Regions from separate parts of the Photobacterium sp. J15 genome, predicted to be linked through region 4. Evidence: predicted binding sites of a transcription regulator. Region 4 holds the regulator's gene; each other region holds the start of a gene.

Region 1 (7,275 bases), 980 kb from region 4:
CCGTCAACAATCGCGCTATGGGGATCGTGATTGAAGTCGATTGAAACAAGTGGTGCATCGGTGTAATCAACTATGCCAGCTAATGTACAACGAGACGCCTCTGCCAGTGATTGATTTATGTCATTAACTTTCACATTTGTTTTAACTGTGACACTTAAATCCATTGCTGTGACATTTATTGTCGGAACACGCACAGAAATAGCTTCAAATTTGTCAGAAAATTTCGGAAAAATACGACCGATACCAAGATGAAGTTTAGTATCAACCGGAATAATTGACTGGCTAGCTGCGCGGGTGCGACGTAAATCAGTGTGGTAGGCATCAATGACCTGCTGGTCATTCATTGCTGAGTGAATTGTAGTGATAGTGCCGGATTCGATACCGAAGGTCTCATCCAAAACCTTAATAACAGGAACAATACAGTTGGTGGTACACGAACCATTCGAGACAATGCGGTGCTCAGACTTGAGCGACTCGTGGTTCACACCATAGATAATGGTGTTGTCGATATCATTGGCACCCGGATGGGAAAACAAAACCTTTCCGGCACCAGCGCTGATATGCGCTTCGCCGTCGGCCCTTGAACCGTAAATACCGGTACAGTCGAGAACAATGTCGACATCCAGGTCTTTCCACGGCAGAAGGCTAAGGTCTGGTTGATGCAGAATTCGGATAGAGTCTTTGTCACCATTTCCATGAGCGATAAAAAGGTGCTCCTGGTCATGGCTGACAGGCTTTTGGAAACGCCCGTGGCTGGTATCGTACTGCAACAGGTGAGCCATTGCTTCAGGCTCAGCCAGTTCGTTGACTGCCACGACGTTGATTTGATGATTTTTGCCGCTTTCATACAGCGCGCGAAGCACACTGCGTCCGATACGGCCGAATCCATTAATTGCGACTTTTAGTGTCATATCCGTGCTACATATTTACTAAGCCGCGTTAGTGTATACCAAGCCAAGCAGAGAATCACCTTAATTGTGACCCCTATCACCTGATTGTTAAAAATAATTACAAATCAATATGATAAATACAAAAACCGGTACTCACTTCAGCGGAGGGTTAGAGGAAAGAAGGTGATGTATATCGCATTTTCAGCAAAAAAAGGCCTCTTGCTGAGGCCTTTTTTTCATACATCGAAATAAATCGTAATAGTTATAACGGGTCAGATTCCCGATTAAGCCAGCAGCTCTTTTGCAGTTTCCACTACGTTTTCAGTTGTGAAACCGAACATCTTAAACAGCTCGCCTGCCGGTGCAGATTCACCGAAAGTAGTCATACCGATGATACGGCCGTCGAAACCAACGTACTTGTACCAGAAGTCAGCAATACCCGCTTCGATAGCTACACGTGCAGTCACGTCAGATGGCAGAACCGCTTCACGGTATGCAGCATCCTGCTTGTCGAATACGTCAGTCGCAGGCATAGAAACTACGCGAACCTTGCGGCCTTCAGCAGTCAGCTGTGCGTATGCTTCTGTTGCCAGCTCAACTTCAGAACCGGTTGCGATAAGGATCAGCTCTGGCTTGCCTTCGCAGTCTTTCAGGATGTAACCGCCTTTAGCGATGTCAGCAACCTGAGCTTCGCTACGCTCCTGCTGCGCCAGGTTCTGGCGAGAGAAGATAAGAGAAGTAGGGCCGTCTTTACGCTCGATAGCAAATTTCCATGCTACAGCTGATTCAACCTGGTCACATGGACGCCATGTGCTCATGTTTGGCGTCAGGCGCAGAGATGCGATCTGCTCGACAGGCTGGTGAGTCGGGCCATCTTCACCCAGACCGATTGAGTCGTGAGTGTAAACCTGGATGTTCTGTACTTTCATCAGCGCAGCCATACGCATTGCGTTACGTGCGTATTCCATGAACATCAGGAAGGTTGCACCGTATGGTACGAAACCGCCGTGCAGTGCGATACCGTTGATGATTGCTGTCATACCGAACTCACGTACACCGTAGTGGATGTAGTTACCGGATGTATCATCAGCAGTCAGTGACTTAGAGCCAGACCACATAGTCAGGTTCGATGGTGCCAGGTCCGCTGAGCCGCCCATAAATTCTGGCAGCAGCTTACCGAATGCTTCCAGTGAGTTCTGAGAGGCTTTACGAGACGCGATGTTCGCAGGGTTTGCCTGAAGATCTGCAATGATAGCGTTAGATGCTTCTTCCCAGTTTTCTGGCAGCTCGTTGTTTACACGACGCTTGAATTCAGCAGCCAGTTCAGGGTGAGCGGCTGCGTATGCTGCAAACTTCTCGTCCCATGCTGCTTCTTTAGCCGCACCCGCTTCTTTCGCATCCCACTCAGCGTAAACGTCTGCAGGAACTTCGAAAGGACCGTGGTTCCAGCCAAGGAATTCACGAGCCGCTGCGATTTCTTCAGCGCCCAGAGGAGCACCGTGACAGTCGTGAGAACCGGCTTTGTTTGGAGAGCCGAAGCCAATGATTGTCTTACAGCAGATCAGAGTCGGTTTGCCAGTTTCTGCTTTCGCCGTTTCGATAGCTGCGTTGATAGCGTCAGCATCGTGACCGTCAACTGCAGGGATTACGTGCCAGCCGTAAGCTTCGAAACGCTTAGCAGTGTCATCAGTGAACCAGCCTTCAACTTCACCGTCGATAGAGATGCCGTTGTCATCCCAGAAAGCGATCAATTTGCCAAGACCCAGAGTACCTGCCAGAGAACATGCCTCGTGCGAGATACCTTCCATCATACAGCCGTCGCCCATAAACGCGTATGTGAAGTGGTCAACGATGTCGTGACCGTCGCGGTTGAACTGATCTGCCATTGCTTTTTCCGCAATCGCCATACCAACAGCGTTAGTGATACCCTGACCCAGAGGACCAGTAGTCGTTTCAACGCCTGGTGCGTAACCGTATTCAGGGTGGCCTGGCGTTTTAGAGTGAAGCTGACGGAAGTTCTTCAGGTCATCGATAGACAACTCATAACCTGTTAGGTGCAGCAGAGAGTAAATCAGCATAGAACCGTGGCCGTTTGACAGAATAAAACGGTCGCGATCAGCCCACTGTGGGTTCTGTGGGTTGTGGTTCATGTGGCTGCGCCATAGTACTTCAGCGATATCAGCCATACCCATAGGTGCACCCGGGTGGCCAGAGTTTGCCTGCTGTACACCGTCCATGCTCAGGGCACGGATTGCATTAGCCAGCTCTTTATTTGAAAGATGGTTACGAGAAGACATGTCTGCTCCAAAAATTCGTAGACTTTTTTATTGCGGTTTTTTGCCTTTATATAACTAAAGCAAAGAAACCAGGAATCGGCGGGCGTGTATTGTCGCAGAGTCTGCCACCTTACTGCAAACGTTTCCCTTAATAAAATAAGTCCGATATCAAATAAGCTAACCGGAAATTGACAAAAAAATACCAATCCCAACCCCACAGACGTAAACGTTTGCCTCAAGTTTTCAACATAATCCCTAATGTTTGTAATGTTGATTTTCTGTCGTTCCAGAGTATTATAGACGTCTAGACGGAGGTAGCTCTATACTTTCAAACGTATATCCGTATATGTTTTATCAATGATTTTGCAGATTTCAGAGCACCTCAATATCAATCCGTATCTACATAAAAGTGAGACCACGCATGTCAAAACACCTGTTCACTTCTGAGTCGGTATCAGAAGGTCATCCGGATAAAATTGCAGACCAGATTTCTGATGCTGTATTGGATGCGATCCTGGAACAAGACCCTAAGGCGCGTGTTGCGTGTGAGACCTATGTAAAAACCGGTATGGTGATGGTGGGTGGTGAGATCACCACTTCTGCATGGGTTGATATCGAAGAGCTGACTCGTAACACTGTTCGTGAAATCGGCTACGTAAACTCAGACATGGGTTTTGATGCGAACTCTTGTGCGGTTCTGAGTGCAATCGGTAAGCAGTCTCCGGATATCAACCAGGGTGTTGACCGTGAAGACCCTCGTGAAATGGGTGCCGGTGACCAGGGTATCATGTTCGGTTACGCGACTAATGAAACAGAAGTTTTGATGCCAGCACCAATCACTTACGCACATCGTCTGGTTGAACGTCAGGCTAAAGTTCGTAAGAACGGCACTCTGCCATGGTTGCGTCCTGATGCGAAAAGCCAGGTAACTTTTGCATACGATCAGGGTAAAATCGTTGGTATCGATGCTGTCGTTCTGTCTACTCAGCACTGTGAAAGCATTGAACTACCTGTACTACAGGAAGCAGTTATGGAAGAAATCATCAAACCGACTCTTCCTTCTGAGTGGCTGAACAAAGACACCAAGTTCTTCATCAACCCGACAGGCCGTTTCGTAATCGGTGGTCCAATGGGTGACTGTGGTCTGACTGGCCGTAAGATCATCGTTGATACCTACGGTGGCGCTGCACGTCACGGTGGTGGTGCGTTCTCTGGTAAAGATCCATCAAAAGTTGACCGTTCAGCAGCTTACGCAGCACGTTACGTTGCTAAGAACATTGTTGCCGCTGGCATGGCGGACCGCTGTGAAATCCAGCTGTCTTACGCAATCGGTGTTGCTGATCCAACATCAATCATGGTTGAAACTTTCGGTACCGAAAAAGTAGCTCACGACATCATTGTTGAAGCGGTGCGCCAGCACTTCGACCTGCGCCCTTACGGTATGCTTGAAATGCTTGACCTTCTTCAGCCTATTTACCAGAAGACAGCAGCTTACGGTCACTTTGGCCGTGATGAATTCCCTTGGGAAAAAACTGACAAAGCTGAACTTCTGCGCGACTTCGCAAAGCTTAAGTAAGCATTGCTGCAAACAAATTGAAAAAGGAAGCTTCGGCTTCCTTTTTTGTTTTCTGGGAACTCTCATTCGAATTCCCTATACTGCCCTGCTCCGGCGATAACATCAGATCCGACTATGACATCCCTTCAAAACCAGGTTATAGAGAAAGTCAGGCAGTGTATTGACCAGGCCAACCACCGCCTCAACAAACACTTTGCCATGCCAGCAGTCAGCTTCCGCCAACGGGGAAAAATTGCAGGAAGTGCCCGTTTGCAAGGCTGGGAAGTGCGCTTCAATCCGGTACTGCTGGAGGAAAATCCGCAGGCTTTTCTGGATGAAGTGGTTCCCCACGAAGTCGCTCACCTGGTTGCGTTTAAACTGTTTGGCAAAGTGCGTCCTCACGGCCGGGAATGGCAAATCATCATGACTGAAGTATTTGGCGTACCGGCCAGAACCACTCACAGCTTTGATATCACATCAGTTCAGGGGGCCACCTTCCTCTATCGCTGCCACTGTAGTGAGCATCACCTGACTATCCGACGCCATAACAAGGTTGTACGAAAGCAGGCGATATATCACTGCCGCAAGTGCCACCAGCCGCTTGAAGCCGTCTGACAGCTCTACCACCATACATTTCGTCCCATAACCGTTACACTATGTAATTTACAAAATAAAAAAGAGTGAACTGCTTCTAAAAACCACATTCAGTGATAACCTTGTCAGAACTGTTTCCAATGATAAGGCCGCACATGCAGCGCACTTTAAAATGGCTCGCCATCGGTTTACTGTTCCCAGCAACCGTGATGGCCGCCCACCCCTCATCATTCAGCAAAGCGAAGAAAATCGCCGTCAATATCTACCAGGAGCATCCGGTCAGCTTCTATTGCGGCTGTGACATCAAGTGGCAGGGTAAAAAAGGCATTCCGGATCTGGAAAGTTGCGGCTATGAAGTTCGCAAACAGAAGCGTCGTGCCAGCCGAATTGAGTGGGAACACGTGGTGCCGGCCTGGCAGTTTGGCCATCAGCTTCAGTGCTGGCAGGACGGCGGTCGAAAGAACTGCGGTAAAGATGCCAGGTTCCGCCGTATGGAAGCGGATCTTCACAATCTGACTCCGGCTATCGGTGAGGTGAACGGTGATCGCTCCAACTTCAACTTCCGTCCGTGGACCGGCGACAAGGGAGCCTTTTACGGCCAATGTGAAATGAAAGTCGACTTTAAGCAACGCCGTGCCGATCCGCCTCCGGCAGCTCGTGGCGCTATAGCCAGAACTTATCTGTACATGAGCGACAGATACCCGTTCCGTCTCTCCCGACAGCAACGCCAGCTGATGGAGGCCTGGGACAGGCAATACCCGGTCAGCGACTGGGAATGCCGCCGCGATGGGAAAATTGCAGAAATTCAGGGTAACCATAACCCATATGTTGAGAAGGCCTGTTCTCAGCGTAAAAACTAGTAAAAACAACAGCTACAATCCGGCCGTTGCTGCCAGGAGTCACAGTAACGGCCATCTAGCCACAGTAAAATCCACCTTCCGGACTTGGTTTTTTACTCCCCCGCATCCATGTATTAGCAAACAGCACAGTATTAATTGATATACTACCGCGAGATAAAACTAACTAGGTTATTGAGATAGCCATGAGAATCCCACGAATTTACCACCCTGAAGCTCTGCCTGCTCAGGGAAAAGTTATGCTCAGCGATGATGCCGCTAATCATGTTGGTCGTGTTATGCGTATGCAGCCGGGCCAGGAGCTGATGCTGTTTGATGGCAGCGACGCCGAATTTCCGGCAGTCATAACCGACGCTAGCAAAAAAAGTGTTGAAGTAGAAATCCAGTCACGCGAGGAAAACAGCGTTGAATCCCCGCTGGATATCCACCTCGGCCAGGTGGTTTCTCGTGGTGAAAAGATGGAATTTACCATCCAGAAATCTGTTGAGCTGGGCGTAAATACTATCACCCCTCTGATCTCTGAACGCTGCGGTGTAAAGCTCAACGCAGAACGTTTCGAAAAGAAACTTGCACAATGGCAGAAGATCGCCATCAGTGCCTGCGAGCAGTGCGGACGCAATACCGTACCGACTATCCGCCCGCTCATGAAACTGGAAGACTGGTGTGCAGAAGAGTTTGACGGCCTGAAACTAAACCTGCACCCGCGAGCCAGCTATTCGATCAACACCCTGCCAGAGCCAGTGAACAAGGTTCGCCTGCTGATCGGTCCAGAAGGTGGCCTGTCAGCTGAAGAGATCGGCATGACCGAACAATATAAATTCGATGAAATCCTACTTGGCCCACGCGTACTGCGCACTGAAACGGCAGCGATGACGGCAATCACTGCCCTGCAAGTTCGCTTCGGCGATTTAGGCTAATAACCCTAGGAGAAAGTAATGATCAAACTGGGTATCGTGATGGACCCGATTGAGTCTATCAACATCAAGAAAGATTCCAGCTTTGCCATGATGATGGAAGCTCAGCGCCGTGGCTGGGAAATCCACTACATGGAAATGAACGACCTGTCACTGGAACAGGGTAAGGCTATTGCTCGTACCCGTATT
Region 2 (7,275 bases), 610 kb from region 4:
AATTCACCGATCCGGAAATTCTGCGTACCAACCTGGCATCGGTAATTCTGCAGATGACAGCGATCGGGCTGGGTGATATCCAGGCATTCCCGTTCGTGGAAGCGCCGGATAACCGTAATATTCAGGACGGTGTCCGCTTGCTGGAAGAGCTGGGTGCGATTAATTCGAAAGCGAAAGATCCGCGTAAACGCCTGACTGCTGTTGGCCGCCAGTTGGCTCGTCTGCCGATTGACCCGCGTTTGGCCCGTATGGTGCTGGAAGCGCCGAAACAGGGTGCGCTACGTGAAGTAATGATTATCGCGAGTGCCTTATCTATCCAGGATCCGCGCGAGCGTCCGATGGAAAAACAACAGGCATCGGATGAAAAGCACCGTCGCTTTTACGACAAAGAATCTGACTTTATTACTTTTGTGAACCTCTGGGATTATGTCCAGGAGCAGCAAAAAGCGATGTCGGGCAACCAGTTCCGCAAGCTGTGCAAGAAAGAATACCTGAACTACCTGCGCATTCGTGAATGGCAGGATATCTACTTCCAGGTTCATCAGGTTGTGCGTGAACTTGATCTGCGTGTTAACGAGCAGGAAGCAAGCTATCAGGGTATTCACACGGCATTGCTTTCCGGCATGCTGTCGCACATCGGCCTGAAAGATCAGGAGAAGAACGAATATCAGGGCGCACGCAATGCCCGATTCAATATCTTCCCGGGGTCTGGCATTTTCAAGAAGCAGCCGAAGTGGGTAATGGTTGCCGAGCTGGTGGAAACCTCCAGACTATGGGGTCGCATTGCTGCCAAAATTCAGCCTGAGTGGGTAGAGCCTTTGGCCGAGCACTTGATGAAGCGCAGCTACAGCGAACCGCATTGGGAGAAGAAGCAGGCTTCTGTTGCCGCATTTGAAAGAGTGACACTTTACGGAATTCCGGTTATTGCTAAGCGTAAAGTCAATTACGGTAAGATTGATGCGGTAGTTTCCCGTGAAATCTTTATCCGTTCTGCACTGGTGGAAGGTGACTGGGATACTAAGCACAAGTTCTATCATCAGAACCGTAAGCTGTTGCGTGAAGTTGAAGAGCTGGAGCATAAGTCCCGTCGTCGAGATATTCTGATTGATGACGATGCGTTGTTTGATTTTTACGATCAGCGAATTGAGCACACCGTAGTTTCCGGTCGTCACTTCGATACCTGGTGGAAGAAAGCATCTCGTGAAAACGCAGATCTACTGAACTTTGAGCGTGAAATGCTGCTTAAAGGCGATGCCAGCCATGTTACCGATCTGGATTACCCGAACTTTTGGCATCAGGGTAACCTGAAGCTTAAGCTTAGTTACCAGTTTGAGCCGGGAGAAGACAGTGACGGTGTAACAGTTCATATTCCGCTGCCGATCCTTAACCAGGTTGAACCTGATGGCTTCGACTGGCAGATCCCGGGTCTTCGACATGAACTGGTTGTGGCTCTGATTAAATCACTGCCTAAACCGGTACGTCGCAATTTTGTGCCGGCGCCGAACTATGCTGATGCCTTTATGGCTCGTACCGAAGTGATGGCAATGCCTCTGCTGGATTCTCTGGAGAAAGAGCTTAAGCGTATTTCAGGTGTTACCGTTCTTCGTGAAGACTGGAATCTGGAACAGGTTCCTGAACACCTCAAAATTACCTTCCGCGTTGTGGATCACCGTAATCGCAAGCTTCGTGAGAACAAGGATCTTTACAGCCTGAAAGATGGACTGAAAGAGAAGGTTCAGGAAACGCTGTCTAAAGTTGCAGATGATGATATCGAGCAGGATGGTCTGAAAACCTGGAGTTTCGGTAAGCTACCTGAGCGTTACCAGCAAAAGCGTGGCGGCTTTGAAGTGAAAGCCTATCCGGCGATTGTTGATAACAAAGACTCGGTAGGCATTAAGCTGTTTGAAACAGAAGAAGAGCAACATACTGCAATGCAGCAGGGCCAGCGTCGTCTGGTTCTTCTGAATGTACCGTCACCGATAAAATATTTGCACACCAATCTGCCGAACAAGTCGAAGCTGGGCCTTTACTTCAACCCTTACGGTCGGGTGATGGATCTGATTGATGACTGTATTGCTTGTGGTGTCGACAAGTTGATCGAAGAGAAGGGTGGCTTGGTATGGGAGGCGGAAGCCTTTGACGCGCTGAAAGAACATGTTCGCGCCGAGTTGGGTGATACGGTTGTTGATATTGCTAAACAGGTTGAAGAGATCCTGACGACAGCATTCAACATCAACAAACGCCTTAAAGGCCGCGTTGATTTGACAATGGCATTTGCTCTTTCTGATATCAAAGCCCAGATTGAAGGTCTGATCTTCAAAGGTTTTGCCACAGAATGCGGCTGGCGCAAGCTGCCGGATATTCTTCGTTACATGAAGGCGATTGAGCGCCGAATGGAGAAACTGCCGATTGATCCAAATAAAGACCGCATGCACATCTTGAAGATTGAGTCTGTGGTTTCGGATTATAAAGAGTTGCTGAACAAGATTCCGAAAGGCCAGCCTGTTCCTAAGAAGGTGAGAGATATCCGCTGGATGATTGAAGAGCTGCGTGTAAGTTACTTTGCTCAGCAGCTGGGTACGCCATATCCGGTATCGGACAAGCGTGTTCGCAATGCTATCAACGAGTGCTGATTTAGTTTAGTTCGATGGAATAATGAAAGCCGAAGCATCAGCTTCGGCTTTTTTATGTCCAGAGATAGGGGAAGGAAGTACTAGTCATATTCTTTTGTTGCGCTCGCTTAAGGTATAAAAAAACGGAGCGCGATGCTCCGTTTTTCAAATCAGAAACTGTGGGGATTAACGTTCCCAGTATGCTTCTTCCAGACAGTCTTCACGCTCAGGCAGGCCACGGGACAAGCGAGGCGCATGCTGAGTCAGTACCTGGTAGCTAACGCGGTTCGAGTACTGACAGATCTGAGAGAAAGATGAGTAAGTCAGGAACTTAGCAACGTGCTTGGCAGAATTCGGCACATTAACTTTGTGATAGCAGTTAGCAGACATGTCATGCAGAAGCGCAGACAGAGCTGCATCACCAGCACCGTTAGTGTTCTTAATTTCTACCGGGCCACCTAGGTATGGCGCGATGTGTGAGTAAACGCGGATTGGGTTCTCACAGTCTGCTTTAGCCATCGGACGGCTGAACTCGTACTTGTTAAATTCAGCAATACGGCCAGGCAGTAGCGGCAGGGTAGATTCACGCTTCAGGTGATCGTCAGTGTAACCTGCCATATACAGGCCAACAGGGCCAGCAGTACAAAGAACCAGGTCAACCCAATCAAGTGCTTTATCAGCAGCAATCAGCGGATCTTTTTCACCAGTCAGTGCTTCAGCTTCTTCCTCGTTCATCGCAACACAAGTTACGTGTTCTTTCAGAAACTCAATCCACCATTCTTGTTTGTCTTCAATAACGTACTTAGTACCCAAAGTCAGAACAACAGGAACGTTATGTTTTTTTGCGAACTCAATGGCTTTAAGCGCCGACTCTTTCATCGGTGCGCCAGGCTTGCCGCGGACAAGGTAAGAAGAAAGAACCAGTGCGGATGCGTTTTTGAATGCTTTTTCCGGAATATGCTCCGGGGTTAGCTGGTTCATTTCACCTTCGTTGATAGCGAAAGTACGTTCACCATCTTCAGTGATCAGGGTGTAGCAGCGGCCAATTGGACCATCAACAGGCTGAAGGTAGTCCAGATCCATACGGCAAGAAGTATTGCAAAGGTAACGGTACGCGTAGGAGCCGATCTTCAGGTCTTTACTCATTACGCCCAGCAGAATCGATTTATCGTCTGCCAGTACAGAGTAGTTATGAAGAGTATTACCAATGGTATCACCAGGGTATTCGTGGCTGATCAGGTTGCGTTCCTTTAGTTCCTGATAAAGCAGTTCTGCTTTGTCTTCGTCAAGTACTAGAGAATGACCTTTACTCAGAGAATGGCGTTGCAGGAAGTCATCATCAACTCGAGCTTCGATGTCGACGATAGTTTGACCAACACCAACAAGGTGTGTTCGAGATAGCGGATTTTCTTGCTGGATTTGAGCAACTAATGGATCGCGGGCATCAACTGGAAAGTAATGCTTTGACTTACGCTGACCAGGGAATTTCATGTGTGAAAGCTATCGGTTTTTTAGGGAATTTTGTTTCATCATATCACAAAAATGGGATTTACATCCCACTTTCTTGCGCTTTGGTGACGAAAACGGTTTTTTTGGCTTTTTTTTAAACAAATTAAAGCTGAGCAATATTACTTTGTGAGCATAAGTGCCTGAATAATTGAGGAATAATCACTCAATTATAAATGCAGCTGCGTATGGTGGCAGCTGTATATTTAAGCTTACAAAGTATCGTTCTTTAATTTGGGAGGAAGTTTAGCTCAGTAATTTAGGCTCATGGGCTCTTGTTCCGCCAACAGGGCGGTTTACATTAATTGAGCGACCTTTCTTCATGCCTCTTTCATAGTCGTCGGTCATCGCCTTCATTGCTTCCTGAAGCTGTTTTTTGAAGGTTTCGCGATCAACGTTCTTAAACTCACGGTCGATGTAATTCGTCATGCGTTTGTCATGATCATCATCGGTAGTAAGCTCTGGCAGCTTTTCCAGCGCGCCTTCAATCCAGCCCGCAAGGAATGAATTTACACGGCGGGTCACTTCAGAGGTACTGGTGCCAGTGCCTTGGAAGCTGTTACGGAACTGGCCAGTTTGCTGGTTCATTTCGCGGTAAACAACGTCAAAAGCAAAGGCGGCAAAAATAGCGCGTTCAGCGGTGCCGATAAATTCGGCTTGCTTCAGCCCTTTGTAATTAGTCAGAACACACTCAACACCAAAACGGCGGTTAATGCCACGAATGATTTTGAGGATCTGCTGACTGATATCAGTCGGTAACAGAGTCGATGCCTTGGTTTTGCCCATCTGAATGAATTCAATATCATCTTTTTCCAGACCATATTTGAGCATCAGGCGGTGGGCCATCTTAATCGCTTGAGCGGCTTCATTGACGTTCGCTGAGTTGCCCAGTTCAAGGCATTTTGCAATCTTCTTAAGCGCCTTTCGCTTCTGTTCAGACATTCAATCACACTCATTCACAAAATGGTCGCGTATTTTAGCTTTTTATGCCATTAAGTACAAATTTCGCAGCCTGATCTTGCGTGTTTTGGCTTCTTTGAAAATACGGTCAAACTTGAGAAAGCTGATCTTCAAACGCATAATTGGTAAGTGGTTTCCGACATAATAGTGCCGATATGACAACTTCTTACCAATCCATCGATGTTCCTTATGAGTTTCGCCATACCTGCTGGTTTTGTGGTGAACCCTATTTTGAGTCTTATTCCTTCATGCCGTCCCCGAATTATGAGCATCAGGAGTTGCCAGTTATGGTGCCATGCTGCCAAGAATGCTATTCCTTTTGTCACTCAATAAAAGCAAGTGGGCTGGACTTGCTGCGTGATAAGGTGAAGGAAAAGCTTCATAAAAAATATGAAAAGCATCTTCAGATCGGGGTGAACTGGACCAAAGAAGAACTGGAACAATCTGAGTTTGAAGGCAAGGCCCTTGAAGGGTTTCGTGAAAGTGGCTGGAAGATGTTCGAGATAGCCAAGGCGCGGGTGAATTACACTGGGTGGCCGTTAACTATTGATGGCTTGCCAGTAACTGGAATGAGTACCAGTTTCCATGTTGAATATAATGGGATCACTTATACCAGCCTGGCACAGGCTGTTGAGCAATTAGCTAAGGCTTATAATATTCCGCAACCTTATCTTGAAGAGGTTGTAGAGTTGGTTGGCCGGAATAGGCTGACATATGCGATACGTTTTTCAAAAAGCACTTATGGCTACTCGGCAGAAGACAGGGAAGCCAGCATTGGCAGCCTGAAGGCAATGCTGGCTGAAGAGGAAGCCCTTTCTATAAGCCAACAGGTTAATGAGAAAGGAATTGATGTTGGAATTGGTGAAATTAAGGAGCTGATCCTGTATCGAACTATGGTTTCTGCTCATGCGATTCAATGGATTTTGAAACAGGGGATTTCGACATTAAACCAGCTGGCTGAGCAGGAAGAGGCGTTTTTCGAGCATTTCAGCAAGGACTCAGAAATAGCAGCATTTACCTACTTTAATGGTGTGCAAATCTATTTGGAGAAACGGGAGACTGAACCTGACTGGGCTGAAAATGAAGATCCGAATCGCGCTTTGTTTGGACGATTAGCAGGTTCGAAAATTTAATATTTATAAAAGATTAATGAGGGCTGCGAAGTTGATATTACTTCGCAGCCTCTTTGGTTTTATCTGTATTAGTTTTGTCTCTACTGGTTATGACGAGCCCAAACCATCGTTTTGCCATTTTCGTCAAAAGCTAGCACTTCATACGGATGTTTTGTTTCGTTGTAATCCATTCCAGGTGATCCCATTGGCATGCCGGCAACTGCAAGGCCGATCATGCGTTTCGGCTTAGCTTCCAGAAAACGCTTGATATCTTCTGCCGGGATATGGCCTTCAAAGGTGTAGCCTTGAATTTGGGCTGTATGGCAGGAAGCATATTCAGGGTGGATCCCGAGCTTTATTTTGATTGGCGTCATGTTCTTTTCATAAGCCTGTTCAAGCTCAAAGCCGTTCTCTTCCATATGCTTTACCCACTCTTTACAGCAGCCGCAGTAAGGAGAAAGGTAGTTAACGCCCTTGATGGTGTTAGCCATAGCGAAAGAGCTGGATGCCAGCAGAGCTAGTGCAACGAGAGTTTTGAATTTCATTTTTCGATCCTTTGTCTGGTAACTGATTGAATAACAACATTTTCAGTCGTGACTTTGATGCTGAGCAATGAGTTGCTTTATACAGGTTGACCCAGAGCCGCGGTCAAAATCACTCACGCAGACATCGGTGGTCGAAGGATCAATTCATGGAAGTGGTATTGCTCACCGTCAGGTTCAGTGAATAGCGGAGTAGAAGACGGAGTCAATAAAGTGTTGTTATTACTAAGGATGGCAAAAGGAACACTACTTATGTTGTGGCAGTCTGAATTATCACAACAGTGATCGCTGTGATTCATGGCTTTTATAGCAGAATCAGAGGTACTACAGTCTGATGAATAGTGATTATTGTTATTGTGACAACAGTGGTTTTCACTGACTTTATGAGAGTAGGTCAGGCAGTGAGAGGGATGTGAGTTGGCTTCTACAGATACAGCACCTACAGATGACATTGTCACTGTAAACAGCATTGCGAGCATGACAAATTTAGCAATGATGCGCTGTAAGAGCATTGATGACCTGATAGGTGAGAGTTTCTGATAA
Region 3 (7,275 bases), 280 kb from region 4:
ACGCAAAAGTTATCGACTTTACCATCTGTTGCAGCACTGGCTCTTTTGAATAACTCTCTGTAAATCGGGTCTTCCCAGGAATTCGCCATTACCGAACGTTCCCACTGTTGGTAGATTTCGTTATGGCAGCCCTGACAAATTTTGGGATCCTCGAACATTTCGGGAGTGAGTTTATGTCCGTTGGTTGAGGCTCGTGACGGGTAGAAAGGAAGCTGCTGTTTGATTTGTTCCCCTGTGAGTGTCTTATGTGGCTTTAACCATTTCTCGTTGTTTCCGTTAGCAAAAGCAAATAAAGAGACAGACATTAGCATCAGGACTAATACTGTTTTTGATGCTTGGTTGATAAATATTGCGTATTGGCAATACATGGATGAAAAAGCAAACCTGGCCGATGAGTTGTTATTGTGCATAGTTTTATCCATTGAACTGGTTAATTTACGTCAATGTCTAACTTTCAAGCCACAAGTATTGTCAGTGATATGGTGAGCAGCTGTATCGGGTTTGCGACATCAAAAAGGCTTTAAATGAGGTGGACGCCGCCAGGCTGTAGGGTGATCAAGCAAAACGTTTGAAAACGATTCAGAAAAAAGAATGTCTGAATTGGAAGTGCGTTGTTTAAGTAGCGTTATTCTTTTTGTGATTGAGATATAACAGACTCTATGATCGAACTGGGAGATGAGTGGTCGGAATATGGGAAACCTTACCAATGAGATGCCTTGTTAGAGAAGAGTGGACTAGAAAATGAAACAGCGAGAAACGAACATAAACGGATGAGGTTGAGGAAAATGTCGTTAGCCAGTTTAAAAAGTGTGATTATCGTTGGCGCCGTTCTGCTTTTAGTTCAGGGCTGTAATGAAGATTTGCAGCTCTCTGCAACACCGATTAAGAATGTAGAAAAAATAACAATCAGAGAGAAGGGCGAACTGGATGTCTATTGTCCCACCGGGATCTGCCAGTTTCAGCTGGTCGCGGATCAGGAAGCGACTGTAAACATAAACATGCACTACGATATTTCACGGCAGTTCGACAAAATAGAAGGCGTTAGCGTGGCTGGTAAGCTGTCATCTTCAGTGAAGATGACAGGGCCGAATACTTTTTCAATGGATGTATCGGGCAATGGGAAGCCATCTAAAGTTCAGGTCGTCGATTATTACCGTAACTAAGATGTCTATTGAAGCTGAATGTCAGGCTTTAATTTCCTGGCTTTTGTTTCTCCAGTAATTTGCGTTTGTGTCGGTTAGACGCGCCGGATTCAGGTTTCTCTGGAACAGGGCGTTTTTCCGCGATTAGATGACGGACAGCAAGAATCGGATGTTTGAAAAGCATCTTCGGACCTGAATAGCGCATTATCTTACGTGATATCTCCCGGTAATCCGTTTTGTAACAGTGAATAGGGCAGAGTCGACAAGTCGGTTTGGCTTCACCATATGGGCAGCGATCAAGGCGGGTAAATGCGTACTCAAGAAAGTCTTTGCACTGCTCACAGAGTGCAGGCGTTTTGTGGTGGTTTTTGCAATAGATTTTCACCATTGCCTCGATAGTTCGAAACTCTGTATCCAGGCTGCCATATAGAATAATGGCCTTGTTTGACTCACTCATACTGGTTTCCCTGCAGCACATTGCGCACAAATCTTACTTAAAGTTATATTTTAAATATAACTATATATTGGCGTCAAAATATGATCTTTATCTAGATTTGTATGATTAAATGGAGGAAACATGTTATGAACATGAAAAAATATCCGTTTTATCACAAGAATTCCCGTCTATGGGTTGATTTACTTGGGTATGAGCAGTAGTATCCGCACCTCTTTTTTTATGGTGGTGTATATGAGCAGATTTGAGTGCCTAGAAAGAATCGTCGACGAATACCGTAAGAAGGTTCGTGACGCGGAGTTTAATAAACAGAATGACAGTGAAGTCGCAAAAGTCCTGGTTCTGCTTGTTGGTAACTCTATGTTCAGCCTGGCAGATGAATTTGCAGATTGGGTAAATCGTGGCGGTGATCGCAGCTACGGCGGTAAGTTTTTTGTTTCTAAGCAGCTGATGACGTTGCTAGAACCTGTAACTTTCCGTGGCGTAACAGTACGCCGTGATTCGATTAAACTGTTCCGCATCTCGTAAGGGCTGTTTGAATCGTTTATTCAATTACTCTCATAAAGAAAAAATTGAGAACGTATTTATAATCTAGCTTTGCTTAGGCTTAGCGAGATTGGCGATAAAGGATGCTTCGGCATCCTTTTTTGCGTTTGGTGGATTCAAAAAATCAGGGCTGGATCAGAGCGATAAACTGTGTTCAGATCCTTATTACAAAAAGTAAAGTCAGATAAAAGAGATAAAAAAATGGATGCAGAATTCTGGCATAGCCGCTGGGCTGAAAACCGTATTGGTTTCCACTTAAACGACGTTAATCCAAAGCTGATTAAACACTGGCCGGCGGTAAGTACATCGCGGGATGATTCAGTGCTTGTGCCAATGTGCGGCAAGTCACTGGATATGACCTGGCTGGCTGAGAAGCACAATAAAGTTATCGGTATTGAATTGAGCGATATTGCAGTGAGAGCTTTTTTCTCTGAGCTGTTTTATATCCCGACAGTGACATCGCTGGGTAACGGCCAGACCATGTATGAACTCGATGAAATCACGATTTACTGTGGCGACTTTTTCTCTACACAAATTGATCCTGTTGATGTGGTTTATGATCGTGCCGCACTGATTGCGATGCCTGAGCCGATGCGTCTGATGTATGCCGAGTGCTTGCTGTCTATGGTGAAAGCTGGTGGTCGAATCTTATTGATCACGCTGGATTACCCACAGGCTGAGATGGATGGTCCTCCGTTTAGCGTAACCCAGAATGAAATCGAAATGCTGTTCAAGGGATGCAAAATTACCGCACTTGAGCGTGATGAAGCTGATGAATCGCATCCTCGTCGTCAGCGTGGTCTTAGCCGCTTTGCGGAAGAAGCCTGGTTGATTGAGGTTTAAAGTGAAAGACAAGGCAGAAGAGGCACGTTGTGTAATAACAGGCACTATTCTGCTTACATAGTGAAAAAGGAGCCATGATCGGCTCCTTTTTTGCTTGTTGTATACGCCAGTGACGGTGTCACTGAGCTGGGTGTTTCAGGAATTAAAACACCACTTTTACGTCAGCTGCTGTATTTACGGCATCACTGATAGCGTCGACGATATTATCGCGGCGGGTGAGGGCGACACCTAAACGACGGCGTCCGTTGATTTCCGGCTTGGCGAACAAGCGCAATTGAGTTTGCGGACGAGCCATAGCGACAGCCAGGTTATCAAAGCGCACATTTTCTGATGTGCCTTCGGGCAAAATTACCGCTGAAGCCGATGGACCGTATTGTGTAATTGACTGAATCGGCAAACCGAGGAAAGCTCGGACATGCAGAGCAAATTCTGACAGGTCCTGAGAAATCAGGGTCACCATGCCGGTATCGTGCGGACGAGGCGAAACTTCACTGAACAGGACTGTGTCACCTTTAACGAACAACTCAACACCGAACAAGCCATATCCACCAAGAGCATTGACAACTTTCTCCGCCACTTCTTGTGCTGCTTTCAGAGCTGCCGCAGACATTGCCTGAGGCTGCCATGATTCACGGTAATCACCATCCTGCTGGCGGTGACCGATAGGATCACAGAAGTGTACGCCATCCACAGCACGTACAGTCAGCAGAGTGATTTCATAATCAAATTCAACAAAACCTTCCACGATCACACGTCCTGCACCAGCGCGGCCGCCTTCCTGTGCGTACTGCCAAGCAGATTCGATATCAGCAGGAGATTTGATCACGCTCTGGCCCTTACCGGATGAGCTCATGATTGGCTTCACCACACAAGGTGTACCTATTTTTTCAACCGAAGCGGCGAAGTCATCATATTGGTCAGAGAATTCATACGGAGAGGTCGGGATGCCTAAAGTTTCTGCAGCCAGGCGACGGATACCTTCGCGGTTCATTGTTAGCTTGGTAGCGTTGGCAGTCGGTACAACATTCAAGCCATCTTTTTCTAGTTCGACTAGGGTATCTGTGGCAATGGCTTCGATTTCCGGTACCACATAGTGAGGCTGCTCCAGGCTGATGATTTCTTTCAGAGCCTGAGGATCCAGCATATTAATAACATGGCTACGGTGGGCGACCTGCATGGCAGGGGCGTTAGCGTAGCGATCAACAGCAATAACTTCGAGACCTAAGCGTTGGCACTCTATCGCGACTTCTTTTCCAAGTTCACCAGAGCCTAGTAACAAAACACGGGTTGCATCCGGACGAGTAGCTGAACCTAACATTGGGTTTCCTTACGTTTGTGTGTTGATTACCCGGCGGATCATACAGGATTGTCAGATTTGCGCAAACGTTTGCTTTTTGGTTTTTCGACTAAAGTTAAACAACTGAGTATTGTAAGCAGATAAATGCTTTCCGCTTGTGTTTCGCTATGTTAGAAAGGGGGATTTGTCAAAGTTATGTCATGATTGGTTTTGACCCGTCGAGCTGAATGCGTTTTGCGGTTAAATTACTGTCATTGACTGTTATCGGTTACTTTTTTTGCTGTAGCTTTTGGCAATAACACTTTTTTGAGCATGAACACTATGATGAAAAAAACACTATTGGGATTAGCGCTGACTCTTTGTGTTTCCTTGACGGCACAGGCTTCACAGAGCATCGGCGTCTTTTTTGGCAGCCCTATGAGCGGCATTCAGTACAAACAGAATGACCTTCGTTTTTCTCTTGGCATTGATGAGTTTGGCGTTGCTGTTGATAAGACCTTTAACCTTGGCAAGTTAGTCAGCAAACCTGAGCTTGATAGCATGTACACTTTTGTCGGCGCACAGTACGTCGATGATAAAGACGACAAACTAGGTGTTCGTTCCGGCGTCGGTTTCCAGGTACCTCTGGACCGTGTTGAGCTTTATGGTGAGGTTGGCCCGACACTGTATGTTGTAGAAGATGTAGACCTGGAACTGGAAGGGGCGATTGGAGTTCGTTACCGTTTCTAAACCGGTTCTAAGTTTGGGCTTAGATTAGAGTTAAGAACAAAAAAGAGGCGAGAAACAATTAGTTTCTCGCCTCTTTTGATCTGAAATCCAAAAAATGAATTCAGCGAATTACTTCACTTTGGTTACTTCTTTCTGTTTTCCCATTGGGTAATGAAAGCCACAGAAGCAATGATAATTGCAGCGCCAAGCCATAGGCGTCCCGGTGGAACCCAACCGAATACCACCCAGCCTGCCAGCACGTTAAGCGGCAATTTAGCGTGGTCGAAAGGCTGAACGAAAGACGCATCAGCAACGGCGTAGGCTTTAGCAATTGCCCATTGAGCCAGTGCAGTCAGAAGACCTGCTCCAAGCAGCAGCAACCAGGTCAGGCCTTGATCAGGCATAGTGAATTCAGGTGCCGCCAGGAACACGTTAAACGGTGTAATAAGTAGCAGCAGGTACACAACCATGGTTGTCGGTGAATCGTGCACCGACATCTTTTTCACCATCAGAGAATAACAGGCCCAGAAGAAAGCGGCACCAACAGGCAGTAGAGTTGCCCAGGTAAAACCGTCAGCCCATGGTTCCAGAATAATCATGGCTCCCGCAAAACCGGCAAGAGTCGCCAGCCAGCGGGCTGCACCGACTTTCTCTTTCAGGAACAGGCCTGAGCCGATAGTTGCAAACAGCGGTGATGTCATCAGCAGGGCGATACCCTGCCAGATTGGCACCGGATAGGCCAGTGCCCACAGCCAGAGCTGAATACCGATAACAGACAGGAATACACGAAGACAGTGCATACCAAAGTGTTTGGTTTGTAGTGCCTGACGAAGACCAAGGGTCTTCAGCCAAGGGAAAATGGCAACGAGTGCGATGAAATACTGAAAAAATGCAACCGTCGTCGACGGCAGATTCAGCATCACGCTCAGGTATTGCGCCATGCTGTTTACAATCGCAAAGGCAAGGCCTGCGGTCAGCATCCAGCTGGCACCCTGAATCGGGTTATGTTGATGGGACATGCTCAAGTGACAAAATAATTACTGACAAAAACTTACGGCATCATACTCTTGCCGAGAAAAGGATGAAACTGATTTAAAAAGAAAAACCGCCATCAGGCGGTTTTTAACTTCAATCTTGATACATCGGTCGTTATGCCGCCACGTAAGTCAGCGGGATATCCGGATTCAGTGCTTCAAGAGTGTTCTGAGTATCAGCAAGGTGGCTGATTGTGCTGTCTGAACATTCAACCAGCGCCGCTTCAACAATGTCAGCATGCGGGTAACCGGCCATGTTCATGTTGATTAGTGCAACCTGCAGCGGAGGCAGGCTAGGGTTGAATGCTGCGTTTTCAGCGTACATGCCAACAAACGTTTTACCGTCTTTTGCTTTCAGGGCTACACCACTGAAGTTTTTGGTGTAAGGAGCGTGAGCAGAGTTCGCTGCTTTACATGCAAGCTGAACCAGCTCTTCGGTCGCTTCTGTTTTCAGACCGTGGTCAACTTTAGTCAGCAGGGCATCAGTGATGTTCAGGTCAGCAGGGCCGAATGATTCAGGCAGGTATTCCTGAAGACGTTTAGCTGCGCGCTCAGGTAGCTGAACAACAAGCTCTTTAGCGGTAGTCAGCTCGTTCATAAACTGACGGCAGTGACCGCAAGGGCTGTAGTTGATGGTAATGTCTTGAATGCCGGTTTCGCCTTTCACCCAGGCGTGGCTGATGGCGGATTGTTCTGCGTGGACAGTTTGAGACAGGGAAGCGCCGACAAATTCCATGTTAGCACCGAAATACAGACGACCCGATTCACCACGGACAATTGCACCAACATAGAAATTTGAAATCGGAGCAACGGAATAAGCTGCAGCAACAGGAAGAAGAGCAACACGTAACTCGCTGTCTGTCATGTGTGTTTCAGCAAGTAGTTTCTCGAAAACCTCAGGGCTCAATGTTGCATCAAAGTTAGCATCTTCAATTACAGGCTTAAGTGCCGTCGCCAGATCAGATGGTAAAGCGCCTAAAGCATCCATTACTTTAGTATGCATGAGTTGTCACTCCGTATTGTGTATGGAGAAACATTGTAGGCGCAGAGATGAATTCTATGTGTGATCAAGGTCACATAATGCCAATGGTTGTTGCATGCATTACATAAATGAGAGTGGCGTCACACAGATTTTAGAATTCACCTCCTTATTTATCAATAAGTTAACATTGTATTCGATTACGAACACATAGCTAACTCGAAATATTTAGCTGAAAACCTGCAAAATTACAGGAAATAGCACCGGCGCGA
Region 4 (7,275 bases):
TGCATCAGCGTCATACCATTTCTGAATATCGCTGAGCATCGTTTCAGTAACTTTTTGACCGGTGATGGTCATTGCCTCTACGTAAGTAAGAATCGCGCGCTCTTGCTCATCGAAGTGCTCACTGTGCTGCCAGTTAGCAAGGGCTTTGATTTTCTCAACACAATCGCAGCGCTCTGCCAGTTTCATACCGTTGGCATCAACGCAAAAAGCACAATCATTAAGCTGAGAAACACGAACGCAGACAAGTGAACGAATAACCGGGGTGATAGGGGAGGACTTACGATCTAAGTATCCAAAGAAACCGGCCACCAGCCAGAATAAAGCAGGGCGTCGACCCCACAAAAGAGCAGGATTCAGAACGTTACCGTAATGGCGTTTTTGAAGCCAAAGAAGTGGTTTAATGAAGATGGAATACTGTTTTTTGGCTGGTATACGCACATGAGCCCCTTATATGTCTGTATCACTGTAGCAATATGCTACTTTTAGTATATCAATCTAGTTGGACTAATGGTCGGCTATATTACTAGATTGTTGTGAGACACAGACCGTTAATGGGGCAATTAAATTTCAGAAAATTAAGATAATTTTGATAAAAGTGCTTAGTTGACTGAAATTTGTACTACTTGTGACCTTTGTTGTTTGGCAATATCTGCTGTATCAGGATTTGCGACGAAGAGATAAAAGCAGGCAACTAAAGGTAGTGAAGCAATCACCATGGTCTTGCCAATGTGATAGTTGCGATACCAGTATTTCTTTGAGCGAACTTTTAAAAAGACACCCCAGCAAAGCAGCAGTAGGTTAAAGGCTGCAGTAATAATTAGTGCACTCTCAAGAGCTTCAAGAGAGGCATGTTGCTGAAGTACTAAAAGTGTCACTATTGCAGACGGAAGTAAACTGACAAATACAAGACCACGCATTAACCTGGGCCATATACAAAACTTGTCTTTAAACATTTGTTCAGCTTGTCCGGGAAATGGCTTTGAATAGTACATAACAACCTCCGGTTTATATGACGGTTCAATTTTACTAATCGGAGGAGTTAAAAAAAGAGTGTTGATGATTTTATGAACAGCTTTGTGAGAAGTGTCAATTTTTCACTCGTATTGACAAAAAATTGTCAATTAACGACTAAATAATTTAATTAAGCAATTATTTTTATATGCTACAAGTATTAATTAATCAGGTTGGGTATAAGCATAAAAAATAAGAGGTGACATGCACCTCTTATTATATTTTGCTTATCTGAATTTAATTCAGTTGTGACAGAAGCTCTGTACGTCGCTGTTGTGGAATTACAGACCAGTGCGTACCACTTACAGCACCTTCTAATGCCCACAGAAGCTCGATATTAACTGTATCTTTGTGTGTCTCCTGCAATGCTCTGTAAGCATTTAGGGAGCCCGCTTCATACAGTTCTTCAACTGTGCTTATGCCAGCTTTCTTAAGCATTCGCTCGTTGGCAAGGCGAAGGTTTGGCAGATCTTTAATACGGTTCGGTCCGCTTTTGCTTTTGGTTTCCTTATCCTGTTTGGCCGCCTCCAGAGCTCGTTCAGCTTTGCTGACAATTCTTTGAGGCTCATTCCACCATTCTTCAGGAATAGCATATTGCTTAGTTACAACAGGGAAGCCACGTTTTTTATAAACGTAAGGTTCCAGACCTGCTTTCTTATATTCTTCTTCGTTGTCGGCATTAGCACGTAAATGCAATTTGTCATTTACTACAAGCGCAAACATTGTTTCGCCTGAAAATATGCCAAAACCGCCAAACATTGAACGAGATTTAATATTCTCGAAACAATTAAATAATCTTAATGATTCTTTAAGTACTGGTTTGTCCATGCGTCTTCTCGGTGATAAATATTGTGAAATATCTTCGAGTCACCTAAAACAAGAGCGAGGATTCAGAATAGCAAAATTTACAAAAAGACTATGTCAGCGATAAGTTAAAGTCTGACATAGCCATTTGCTACATCCATCGGCAACCCCGCTACCATAAGTGACATAGTTCATAAAACTAAACACTTTTAGGCCGGAAGCTTTGCGTCCCAATCTTTCGAATGGTTTGCCTTGTTCGTGACGCTATTAATATATCTTAAGTTATGATTTTTGACCTTGCTCCCATTTTTAAAAGTGTGATCTTGGTCCAATAAATTAGTTCGTTTTTTGGGCTCTCGACGCATTTTTCATATCGATTGTTCATATTGAATACTATTTTTTTCACGGATGAAAAAAAAACCGGCGAGTTGCCTCACCGGTTTTATGTGTCAATGTCGACGCAGATTGCAATTACGATTTATGCATTAAGATTCTTAACAGAATTGCGAACCACCAGTTCAGGTGCCATTTCAAAAATCTGATGCTCGTGTTTTTTGTCTTTAACACGTGCAAGTAAGATCTCGATCGCCGTTTGACCCAATCTGCGCTTTGGCTGGTGAATTGTAGTCAGAGGGGGCGAGAAGTAAGGCGCCAAATCGATGTTATCGTACCCGATGATAGAAATATCATCAGGAACACGGATACCAGCCTGTTCAAACGTACTGATCAAGCCCATTGCCATGATGTCGTTAAAACAGAAGATGGCGGTAGGGCGATCTTTCATTTCAATAAAGCGCTTCGCCGCAACAACAGCAGACTCACATTCGAAGTCCCCTTCAAGCAGCCAGTCTTCATTTACGTCCAGCTCAGCTTCCTTCATGGCTTTGTGGAAACCTTTCAGACGTTCCTGACATGTGAGTTTGTCTGTGTGACCGCTCAGACAGCCAATCTTTGTGTGACCTTGTTCGATGAAGTACTTGGTTGCAACATAGCCGCCAAGTTCTGCGTTGTCCTGAATTTTATCCGTGTGCGGGCTTTCCGGACCCCAATCCATAATCACCATTGGCAGATCTTTTTGACGTTCAAGAAGCTCAAGTAGCTTTTCGTCAAGATCTGAGCACATGACAAGCAGGCCATCGACACGTTTTTCTGCCAACATGCGTAGGTAATCTCGTTGCTTGGAAAGATTACCTTCTGTGTTACAAAGAATCAGTGTGTACCCTTGGCTATAGCAGTACTCTTCAACACCGTGAACGACTTCGGCAAAAAACGGGTTGGTTGATTTGGTTACCAGCATTCCGATGGTACGTGTGGTATTACACTTAAGGCTTCGCGCGACGGCACTTGGCGCGTAGTTCAGTTCTTCAACAGCCTCTAATACCTTTTTTTGTGTAGCTTCTGCTACAAAACGGGTTTTGTTGATCACGTGTGAGACTGTTGTCGTTGAGACTCCAGCTAAACGTGCAACATCTTTAATCGTTGCCATACTTATTCTTCTAATAATTTCAGGTCAGAGGTCCCGACCGTTTCATATTCATTTAAATTGATAGTAACAGACAGCAAAATTGTCTTTGTATTTGGTTGTTCAGGCAATTTTGCTGTTTGTTACTGTCTGTTTTATGAACAAATCATCATGTACAAAAACGCCAAAAAGCCGCTGCAACGAGCGGCCTTGCTTCTCGCGTCTTTAACTGACGTTACATTGTTAATCGCTTGCGTTCACATTCTACTGAGTGTAGCGCACAGTGCAACGTTTCTGTATTCCAAGATCTTAAATCTTGATAGATATCAACAAAGTTAATGCACTTTAAGGGTGTTAAGGTGCATATGATGCGTTATTTGTTTGAGCTATTTGATAGTGCTGATAACTTTTGGTTATAAAACATGTGCTTTTGTGACATCTGTCTTGGCAATGCGGAATGAGGTGGGATACCTGACTGCTCTCTCTTCAAGAGAAGCGGAAATCCGGGGCTATTATATTGATATGGGTAAAAATGGGAGTAGAGGTTAGAAAAAACGTCTATTCACTAATGCCGTCTTAAAGCATGAAAACAACAATATCCCGGAGAAATACAAGTTAATGAAACAGGTAAAGCAGGTACGCCTTCAAAACCGGCTTGGCCCTGAAATTGCCGAATTTCGAGAGTCGTGCCAGACCCTTCAGCTCGCTACTGTTGATGCAGAAGGCAAACCTAACGTGAGTTACGCGCCCTTTGCCTTGCTGGATGATGGTTATTATGTGCTGATCAGCCAGATTGCTAAACATGCGCGTAATTTGCTCGAGAATCCGCAAGTGTCTTTGATGATGATTGAAGATGAAGGTACGTCGAAAACGATTTATGCCCGTAAACGGCTGACATTTGAAGCGAATGTCTTTGTGGTTGATCGTGAAACCGAACGTTGGCAGGAAGGTATTGCTGCATTGCAAGAGCGTTTTGGTGAAATTGTTGAAGGGCTAAGCGGTCTGGCTGATTTTTCTCTATTCCGCCTGGAGCCGATTCAGGGATTGTTTGTTAAAGGTTTCGGTCAGGCATTTCAGGTTAGCGGTGATGATCTGGTGGACTTTGTTCATTTGCAGGAAGGACATAAGCGTATTGTAGATGGAAGCGAAGTGACAACACCATCAGAAAAGCTGTAACAGCAGTTCGTATCTTAATGTAAGTTGCAACGTAAATAGTGATTTAAGGCCTGAATGAATATCAGGCCTTTGTTCGTTTAGGTCGTTATAACGGACAATCGCGGAATCGCTTGATCCGGATCATCGTAAGCAGAAGGCTTTCTTGAAGGGGGAAAATTTCGTGTGATAATTGTCATATTGATAACAATATCGGATTTAATTTATGTCCAATAAGAATACGAAAGGTGTACGTTTTGCCTACGTTGCCAGCTTCCTGACCCCGTTTACGTTAATGATTTCTGGTATTTTTGCAGTGCTTTATTCCGCGTACCAAATGAATAAAGGTACAGATGAGCTGAGTTACAGCCACTACTACACAATTATTCGTACTTTCTTTTTGTTTTTTACCTTCTTTGTTGTGTTGGGCGTAACAGCCGCGACCATGAGTGGGATGGTGGCCGGTGCCGGTTACTGGGTACACAGCTCGCTGCTGGACAAGTTGTTGCAGGCAATTCCGGTTGCAGGTTTAATCATAGCAGCGCTTGCCATTCTGAAGTGGTTTTTCCAGCATATTAAAGGTATGAAGCTACTGAGCCAGAATAAGGCAATCGAGTTGTAAAAATCGAAGCGAATCATAACTAATATATAACCGAAGCCCTATGGCTTCGGTTTTTTTATGCCTGAATTAGAGTGAATTTAAAGCTTCTATAGACGGTGTTAAATGTATTAATCAATGACTTTTTATATTTAATTTATTGATTCTTTCAATTTAATCTTCTTCGGTTTTTATAGTTATACGCATTTTTTAAATTATTTTCCTGCTTAATTTCATCTCTGATTTAAATTTTATTCCTGAATGAAAATTATATTTTTTGTAAAAAACTAGCATTTAAATACTTATGGGGAATATGGTGACTGGGTTCAAAAATTAAGTAATTAATATGACACTTGATTACTATTTGCATAAGAACTGTGACTTGGGTTGAGTAATAGCTCTAGAATCATGTGTAGATTATATGAGCATGTTTTGTCCTGTTAAGTGATCTGATGATAGATATTGATGCTGGAAAAGAACGAATTATTCAGGAGTTTGTGCCAGGTAAGCAGGTTACACTTGCGCATCTTGTTGCAAATCCAACCGAAGAGCTTTGTGAACGTGTTGGCGTAGAAAGCCTGGGTGCTATTGGTATTCTGACTCTAACCCCCGGTGAAACTTCAATTATTGCCGGTGATATTGCGACTAAGGCAGCCAATGTCAGTATTGGGTTTCTGGACCGTTTTTCTGGTGCTTTAGTTATTACCGGAAGTGTTTCTGCCGTTGAAGAATCTTTAAAAACCGTAATAAGTGTTTTAAGCGATACCTTGTCTTATAACACTTGCGATATGACAAGAACGTAAATTATGACTACGGATCAGATAGGCAATGTCGCTTTTGTTGGTGAAGTTGATGCTGGTAAATCAGCGTTGATCGATAAGTTAATTGTTCAGGAAGCCAATATTGGTAAAACCCAATCCCCCATTTTTTATAAAGGTCGGGTAATTGATACTCCGGGAGAGTTTGTTGATAACCGCTCATGGAACGGTGCATTACTTTCCACGATCTCTACCGTAAAAACGATTGTCATTTTGCAGCCGGCAACGGCAAAACGAATAACAGCGCCAAGCGGTCTGCTGCGTGTATATCCAAATAAAAATGTTGTTGGGGTGATCAGCAAAATTGACGCAGAGGGCGCTGATTGCGAGAGAGCTGCGGCTTTGCTGAAACAAAACGGAATAGCTGGGCCGTATTTCGAAACCTCAATTTTTGATCAGGCATCAGTTGATCGGCTTTACCACCATTTACTTTCGCTCCAGCCCGTTGCGCTGGATTGAACTGTGTCTAACTACCAAGGATTGCAGTAATGAAGAAATTAATTTCTGCAGCGGATGTTCGCAAGGCGAAGTCAGAAAAACGACCGTACCTTGTTGTCCCTGTGAAGGATTTTATTGTGACGCCGGAAGCGCGAGATGTTGCCAGTGTGGAAGGAATTGAGCTTTTAGAAGAGGCTCCGGTTGCCCCGCAGCCTCAGATCACTCAGCCGACAGCTATAGCAGAACCTGTTGCTATTTCACAACCGGTAACGTCTGCTGAATTGTCAGTCGCTCGGGAAATTCAGGCTGAGATTGAATCAAAACTGCCGGATGTTGACGGTGAAAAGAGCGCATTAATCCAGGCTTTAGTTGCTAAGGCATTGGCTGATTTTAACCAACAGGCTCCGGCTTCTGCTCGTCAAATAAATGATGACGGTATTGTACTTGTTCGTGGTAATGCGGTTCAGCTTGGTGAGTTCGATGGAGCGCCAGGAAAGAACATAGGTCTGACAGACGTTATCGGTGCTCAGGACAATAGTAACATGGGGGTTGGTTACATGGGGTGGGAGAACGCCTTCTTCCCATGGACTCTATGCTACGACGAAGTCAACGTAGTACTGGAAGGTGAGTTTCATGTTAAGACAGCCTCCGGCACAACTATCGGAAAGCCTGGCGATGTGATCTTCATTCCTAAGGGCAGCACGGTGGAGTTTGGTACACCGACGCATGTTCGCTATGTCTACATTACCTATCCGGCTGAATGGGCGTAGGTATGGACAAGACAACAACACCTTCGTTTATCACTGAAGATTACCTGCGCCAGCATGTCGGTATGCGGCATGGCGGGGAAATTCACCTGCCGCCGGGTACACGTTTCACTCCGGCCGCACAGCAGTTACTGAATGACAAACAGATCACTGTGCGCTGGCGTGATGAAAAAGGGCAGGTGTTTGTTGAAAGTGCGTCTACGCAGGGCGCACAGCTGGAAAAGG

The links. The regulator PurR, encoded in region 4, represses purine synthesis genes. The targets are predictions, from matches to a motif close to TNANGNAAACGTTTNCNTNA.
Region 1: a site for PurR is predicted at 3,385-3,404, ahead of metK (methionine adenosyltransferase). Genes of this name have one in related genera too.
Region 2: a site for PurR is predicted at 4,188-4,207, ahead of AACQ93_RS09860 (inosine/guanosine kinase). Genes of this name have one in related genera too.
Region 3: a site for PurR is predicted at 4,361-4,380, ahead of purT (formate-dependent phosphoribosylglycinamide formyltransferase). Genes of this name have one in related genera too.

Annotation. Positions count from the first base shown of each region.
Region 1 covers NZ_CAWMUI010000001.1:547,859-555,133, reverse strand. The annotation lists gene epd (erythrose-4-phosphate dehydrogenase) at 1-911, opposite strand, end outside; gene tkt (transketolase) at 1,175-3,187, opposite strand; gene metK (methionine adenosyltransferase) at 3,588-4,742, shown strand; gene AACQ93_RS02700 (SprT family zinc-dependent metalloprotease) at 4,857-5,336, shown strand; gene endA (deoxyribonuclease I) at 5,471-6,175, shown strand; gene rsmE (16S rRNA (uracil(1498)-N(3))-methyltransferase) at 6,358-7,089, shown strand; gene gshB (glutathione synthase) at 7,108-7,275, shown strand, end outside.
Region 2 covers NZ_CAWMUI010000001.1:2,136,967-2,144,241, reverse strand. The annotation lists gene hrpA (ATP-dependent RNA helicase HrpA) at 1-2,633, shown strand, start outside; gene AACQ93_RS09860 (inosine/guanosine kinase) at 2,799-4,103, opposite strand; gene AACQ93_RS09855 (DUF2786 domain-containing protein) at 4,365-5,060, opposite strand; gene AACQ93_RS09850 (hypothetical protein) at 5,234-6,211, shown strand; gene AACQ93_RS09845 (DUF411 domain-containing protein) at 6,292-6,735, opposite strand; gene AACQ93_RS09840 (hypothetical protein) at 6,849-7,244, opposite strand.
Region 3 covers NZ_CAWMUI010000001.1:1,807,802-1,815,076, forward strand. The annotation lists gene AACQ93_RS08360 (multiheme c-type cytochrome) at 1-410, opposite strand, end outside; gene AACQ93_RS08365 (hypothetical protein) at 786-1,163, shown strand; gene AACQ93_RS08370 (nitrous oxide-stimulated promoter family protein) at 1,192-1,599, opposite strand; gene AACQ93_RS08375 (hypothetical protein) at 1,831-2,124, shown strand; gene AACQ93_RS08380 (thiopurine S-methyltransferase) at 2,344-2,985, shown strand; gene purT (formate-dependent phosphoribosylglycinamide formyltransferase) at 3,128-4,303, opposite strand; gene AACQ93_RS08390 (hypothetical protein) at 4,604-5,011, shown strand; gene AACQ93_RS08395 (DMT family transporter) at 5,134-6,009, opposite strand; gene cdd (cytidine deaminase) at 6,140-7,027, opposite strand; gene AACQ93_RS08405 (CidB/LrgB family autolysis modulator) at 7,232-7,275, opposite strand, start outside.
Region 4 covers NZ_CAWMUI010000001.1:1,531,496-1,538,770, forward strand. The annotation lists gene AACQ93_RS07125 (carboxymuconolactone decarboxylase family protein) at 1-438, opposite strand, end outside; gene AACQ93_RS07130 (hypothetical protein) at 600-992, opposite strand; gene AACQ93_RS07135 (TfoX/Sxy family DNA transformation protein) at 1,249-1,839, opposite strand; cyclic di-GMP riboswitch class I at 1,975-2,077, opposite strand; gene purR (HTH-type transcriptional repressor PurR) at 2,294-3,301, opposite strand; gene hutZ (heme utilization protein HutZ) at 3,896-4,453, shown strand; gene AACQ93_RS07150 (hypothetical protein) at 4,656-5,051, shown strand; gene eutS (ethanolamine utilization microcompartment protein EutS) at 5,480-5,830, shown strand; gene AACQ93_RS07160 (EutP/PduV family microcompartment system protein) at 5,834-6,304, shown strand; gene eutQ (ethanolamine utilization acetate kinase EutQ) at 6,334-7,053, shown strand; gene eutT (ethanolamine utilization cob(I)yrinic acid a,c-diamide adenosyltransferase EutT) at 7,056-7,275, shown strand, end outside.